DNA from 2 places in the Sphingomonas sp. 320_CC genome. Region 2 is predicted to be linked to the other one. Evidence: predicted binding sites of a transcription regulator. Region 2 holds the regulator's gene; the other holds the start of a gene.
What was found. The regulator LexA, encoded in region 2, represses DNA repair genes until DNA is damaged. The targets are predictions, from matches to a motif close to GTTCCNCNCTTGTTCT.

Region 1 (3,118 bases), on a different contig from region 2:
GCAACTAGCGAGGTGTGCGGCATCCCCTCCCGTCACCCTGACGAAAGTCAGGATCCAGAGCCAAGCACGGCACCAATCGTTACCCTGGATCCTGACTTTCGTCAGGATGACGCGCTTAAACCCGCAGACATCACGCGTATTACGCTAAGCTGCGCTAGACCCCTTCGCCGCCAAACCCCGAGACCCCCAATGCCCGCCATCATCGAACCCGCCCCCGCCAAGATCAACCTGGCCCTCCACGTCCGCTGCCGCCGCCCCGACGGCTACCACGACCTCGAAACGCTCTTCGCCTTCGCCACCGACGGCGACCTGATCACGGTAGCACCCGCCCAAACCAACAGCCTCACCATAACCGGCCCCTTCGCCGCAGCACTCCTCCCCGCCCAAAACACCACCCCGATCCCCAACACCACCCCGGCGAAGGCCGGGGCCCAATTGGAGTCGGACAATGACGAAGCACCGCACTCGTCCAGCGCCACTACAGGCGCCGCCCCCTGGCAAGGCAACCTCGTAACCGCCGCAGCGGACGCCTTCACCACCGCCTTCGCCCCAAACGCCCACCACGCCATAACCCTTGAAAAGCACCTCCCCATCGCCTCAGGCATAGGCGGAGGCTCAGCCGACGCCGCCGCCACGCTCCGCGCGCTGGCCCGCCTCCACGGCATAGCCCGAACCGACCCCCGCCTCCACGAAATCGCCGCAAAGCTCGGCGCAGACGTCCCCGCCTGCCTCGCCAACCGCACCACGCTAGGCACCGGCAAAGGCGACACCCTCACCACCCTCGAAGGCCTGTCCGGCACCCCCCTCCTGCTCGTAAACCCAGGTGTCGCGGTCTCCACCGCCGCCGTCTTCAAGACCTGGGACGGCCACGACCGAGGCCCGATCCCCGAAGGCAATCTTCTCGACCGTGCAAAAGCCGGCCGCAACGACCTAGAACCCCCCGCGCTGACCCTCGCTCCCGTGATCGCCGAAGTCCGCACGCTCCTCGACGCAGCCCAAGGCACCCTCCTGTCGAGAATGTCCGGCTCCGGCGCCACCTGCTTCGCCCTGTTCGAAACCCCCGAAGCCAGAGACACCGCCGCCACCGCCGCCCAAGCCAAAGACTGGTGGATCCTCGCGACAAAGCTCGCCTGATTGATCGTCGCCAAAATGCAGGCATCTGACGGTCGACCACGTCAATTGGCACGACCCGTCATCCTGACGAAAGTCAGGATCCAGGGCGGCAAACGAAACCGCTGGTCACAACCAGTTCTCGACACCATCAACGAGTCGATCGCCGCCAAGCCCGCGCTCGAACAACCAGGACCGTTCTCGACCAAACTCCGCCCGGCGTATTTCGCAACCCCGACGTGTTCGGCACTTATTCCTTCGAACATGTGTAAGTCCGCAGTCGTACGGCACCACGCCCTCGCCTTGTTCTCCCGCGAAGGCGGGAGCCCAGTCTGGATCCCCGCCTTCGCGGGGAGACATGTCTTACTTACGCGCAAGGGACAGCCGCCGCCGTGTTCAGAGGCCAGCGCTCCGCGTACTCAATGGTCGACGAGCGCGGAACGGCGCATGCTCACCAAGCCCCGCATGACTAGGCTTGGCAACCACCCGCGGGCGTTACCAAACGTACACCTTTTTCCGGATTACCTATCGTTCCCCACTTGTTCCAAAAGAACAAAGAGAATACATGGTGTTTGACGCGTTGAATGGCACGCGCGCTTGCTTTAGCGATGGGAGCATATTCGATGGCCGCTAATCTGAAAGTGATCGACACCGGCATGGCAACCGCAACCAACGACCGGCAGAAGGCGCTCGACGCCGCGCTCGCGCAGATCGACCGCGCCTTCGGCAAGGGCTCGGCAATGCGCCTGGGCTCCAAGGAAACCATGCAGGTCGAGGTCATCTCGACCGGCTCGCTCGGGCTCGACATCGCGCTCGGCGTCGGCGGCCTGCCGCGCGGCCGCGTGATCGAGATCTACGGTCCGGAAAGCTCGGGCAAGACCACGCTCGCGCTCCACGTGATCGCCGAAGCGCAGAAGGGCGGCGGCACCGCGGCGTTCGTCGATGCCGAGCACGCGCTCGACCCGGTCTATGCCAAGAAGCTCGGCGTCAACATCGACGAGCTGATTGTGTCGCAGCCCGACACCGGCGAGCAGGCACTCGAGATCGTCGACACGCTGGTCCGTTCGAACGCGATCGACGTGCTCGTCGTTGATTCGGTCGCAGCGCTAGTGCCGCGTGCTGAAATCGAAGGCGAGATGGGCGACAGCCATGTCGGCCTCCAGGCCCGCCTGATGTCGCAGTCGCTGCGGAAACTGACCGGCTCGATCAGCCGCTCGCGCTGCATGGTGATCTTCATCAACCAGCTTCGCATGAAGATCGGTGTCATGTACGGCAACCCGGAGACGACGACCGGCGGCAACGCGCTGAAGTTCTACGCCTCGGTCCGCCTCGACATCCGCCGCATCGGCGCGATCAAGGCAGGCGAAGAGGTCACGGGCAACCAGACCCGCGTGAAGGTCGTCAAGAACAAGGTCGCGCCGCCGTTCAAGCAGGTCGAGTTCGACATCATGTACGGACAGGGCGTCTCCAAGCTCGGCGAGATTCTCGATCTCGGCGTGAAGGCGGGCCTCGTCGAGAAGTCGGGCGCGTGGTTCAGCTACGACAGCGTGCGCCTCGGTCAGGGTCGCGAGAACTCGAAGACCTTCCTCAAGGACAACCCCGAAACCGCCGACCGCCTCGAAAAGCAGATCCGCGCGCGCACCGACAAGGTCGCCGAGGAAATGATGGCCGGCCCCGAAGAAGGCGACGACGCGTAACCCTACTTTCCCTCTCCCTCAGGGGAGAGGGACCCGTTGCCTCCGCAATGGGAGGGTGAGGGCACGCGGGACGTAGTGTCCAGTGCTTGGCTCATGGTGGCCAAGCATGTGCACGGCGGACGGTTCAGACGCGTAGCGAACTGAAACCGTGCCAACCTATCCCTAACACCACCCCGGCGAAGGCCGGGGCCCAGTTGGCATGATGCAGCAATAGAGGCCCGCGCCAGGCCAAGCTCGTTCGAGTCGGCAACTCACATTCGACGTCGAGCCTGCTTCCCCTTGTTCTTATGCTTCCCTGTTCTCACGCGAAG
Region 2 (3,118 bases):
CAGGCCATGTCGCCCCCGGCCAAGCCACCCGCATCTTCACCGGTGCCGCAATGCCCGACGGCGCCGACACCGTCATGGTCCAGGAAGAAGCCCAGCGTGATGGCGAAACCCTGATCCTGGCCGGCGAAGGCCCCCCGACGCTCGGCCGCAACACCCGCCGCAAGGGCCTCGATTTCTCCACCGGCACCCGCCTGATCGCCGCGGGCGATCGCCTCAGCCCCGCGCGCATCGCCGTCGCCGCAACCGGCGGCCACGGCAGCCTCACCGTCAACCGCCGCGTCCGCGTCGCCGTCGCCGCCACCGGCGACGAACTCGTCCCCCCCGGCTCGACCACCGACGGCGTCGCGCTTCCCGAATCGAACGGGATTATGCTCGCCGCGATGCTCGCCGACATGCCCGTCGACATCATCGACCTCGGCATCCTCCCCGACAATCTCGAGATCCTCCGCGAAGCCTTCGCCAGCGTCGAGGCAGACCTGCTAGTCACTACCGGCGGCGCGTCGGTCGGCGACCACGACCTCGTCCGCCCGGCAATCGAAGCCGCCGGCGGCACCATCGACTTCTGGCGGATCGCCCTGCGCCCCGGCAAGCCGATGATGGCCGGCCGGATCGGCGAGATGATGGTACTCGGCCTCCCCGGCAATCCGGTCTCCGCGTTCGTCACCGCGACGTTGTTCGTCAAACCCGTCGTCGCGCACATGGCCGGCGCTAGAGACCCGCTCCCCCAGTCGACCCACGCGCTGCTCGGCGAAGACCTGCCCGCCAACAACGCCCGCACCGACTATCTCCGCGCCGAACTGCGCGACGGGAAAGCCTATGCCTCGACGATACAGGACAGTTCGATGCTGCTGACACTCGCCCGCTCGACCTGCCTCATCGTCCGCCCCGGCAACGCTCCCGTCGCGAGGACCGGCGAATCGGCCGAAATCCTCGTAATCGCGTGATACGGACGCTTGACGGCGTTAGTTATGTTCCATAGAAGTTCCCAGTCTGTTCCGGACGGAGAACCGCCATGCTCACGCGCAAGCAGCACGAACTCGTCTGCTTCATCAACGATCGCCTCAACGAAACCGGCGTCTCGCCGTCGTTCGAGGAGATGAAGGACGCGCTCGACCTCAAATCGAAGTCGGGCGTCCATCGTCTGATCAGCGCGCTCGAGGAGCGCAACTTCATCCGCCGCCTGCCGAACCGCGCGCGCGCGCTCGAAGTGTTGCGCATGCCCGAACGTGCGGAGAAAAAGGCGCCGTCAAAGGCATCGAACGTCAAGGCAGCTCCCGCCGCCGCGACCCCGCAACCGGCCAACGACGTCATCGAGATTCCCCTCCACGGCCGCATCGCTGCCGGCGTCCCGATCGAGGCGTTCGAAGGCAGCACCATGCTAGCCGTCCCCGCCGCGCTGCTCGGCACCGGCGAACACTACGCTCTCGAAGTCTCGGGCGACTCGATGGTCGAAGCGGGCATCCTCGACGGCGACTACGCCCTGATCCGCCGCACCGAAACGGCGAGAGACGGCGAGATCGTCGTTGCGCTGATCGAAGACAGCGAAGCCACCCTCAAATACTTCCGCCGCGAAGGCGCCATGGTCCGCTTAGACCCGGCAAACCGAGCCTACGACCCCCAACGCTACGCCCCCGCCCAGGTCCGCGTCCAAGGCAAACTCTCCGGCATCCTCCGCCGCTACGACTGAGTCGCGGAGACCGACCTGCGTTATCATCGCGCAGGCCGGTCTCTGTTTTAGCTGCTTAGGAAAAGTGCCCGCTCAAGCTGGTGAGCCAAGTCGCTCTCTCCCGCTAGCGACAGCGACCGGTCTGATCGGCAAATTAAGCGATGTACTCGGAGTTGTCCGAGACAGTTCTTCGATATGCCCAAGCAAAGACCGCCAAGCGTCCGGAAGACTCTGTCCCGCTTCGATGCATAAGCGCGACCTCGACTCGAACCCTAAATATCTGTGCCTCCGCGCCTTTGCGCGAACATATCGCCATCTGCCCCCCGCGCAGCCGAAGAATTGGTTCGCGCGGAGACGCGGAGGTGTTGCGTTCGGGGAGGGATGAAGCTGTTCCAATGCCTTCGGTAGTGAGACTGAACAATAGCCAGCCCGATTCATCCATCGTATCAAAATTCTCCGCGGCTCCGCGTCTCCGCGTGAACAAATTCTTCGCACTGCGATCGCAGGTGATGACGGATGATTTTGTTCACGCGAAGGCGCAAAGGCGCGAAGATGTGGTGCTTAGATTGGCGTCTATTTGTCTTCGCAGACCACGGAAAAACCGACGTCGGCTCATCGTTCATGAAGGTGTGAAGGTCTCCCGAATCGCATCACCTTCGCAACTGTGCGCCTTCACGTGAACATTTCTACTTTTGACGGCCTCGGCTGGCACGAAACGCCGGCGCAGTACCGTGAAACCGGTCATAGCGCGGCCTGAACGAATGCGCGGTGCGTTCGAGGAGAGGCGGATCGCGCCAAGGGTGACGATCACCTGCGTTCAGGATGGTCACGACTGTCCCGCTCCCCAAGGTCAGCGCGACGCCCCCCGTACGCCGGAGTACACGACGATCCAGTTTCAACCACCGCGGTACACACCGTCTCGGCAGACCGCGTTCGCTGACGACAATATCGGCGCCCTGACAGGCGGCGATGAACTCAGCAATCGGAACCATATAGGCGCTGCGCGTCGCAAGTATCCGCCACATCTGCCCACGCGCGGCGATATCGGTGACGCACAGATCGCGGCTGCACCGGGCATCGGGTTGGTCCGCGAGCAGGAGCGGCTCGCCGTCCACCCCGCCATTCTCGGCGAGCATGTCGCGCGTATAGTCGCCTGCCCGGTCACGCAGCATTGCCAGCCCCGCCGCGGTTCGTACCGCGACGTGGCGACCGTCTCCCGTCACCAGAACGTCAGGCGCTGGCGTGGTCAGCGCCCAGATCGCGCCGACCATGAGCGGCAGAATACCCAACCGACGCCACCAAGTCCGCCACAGCGCGATCCAAATCCCCCCGACAATCATGAGCACGAACGCCGCCGTCGGCATCGCGGGCAACGACCGCACCGAGCCGGGAGCGCTGGCCACGATATGCGCGAGCCACAGCAGCGCATCGAGCGAGCGCTGGACCAGCCAC

Region 1: the regulator LexA is predicted to act here: its motif matches at 1,641-1,656, upstream of recA (recombinase RecA).

Annotation. Positions count from the first base shown of each region.
Region 1 is NZ_JCAWAE010000003.1:468,865-471,982, forward strand. Features, by position in the region: gene AC59GX_RS13615 (4-(cytidine 5'-diphospho)-2-C-methyl-D-erythritol kinase) at 190-1,134, shown strand; gene recA (recombinase RecA) at 1,734-2,807, shown strand.
Region 2 is NZ_JCAWAE010000004.1:532,825-535,942, forward strand. Features, by position in the region: gene AC59GX_RS18035 (molybdopterin molybdotransferase MoeA) at 1-944, shown strand, start outside; gene lexA (transcriptional repressor LexA) at 1,013-1,687, shown strand; gene AC59GX_RS18045 (ComEC/Rec2 family competence protein) at 2,353-3,118, opposite strand, start outside.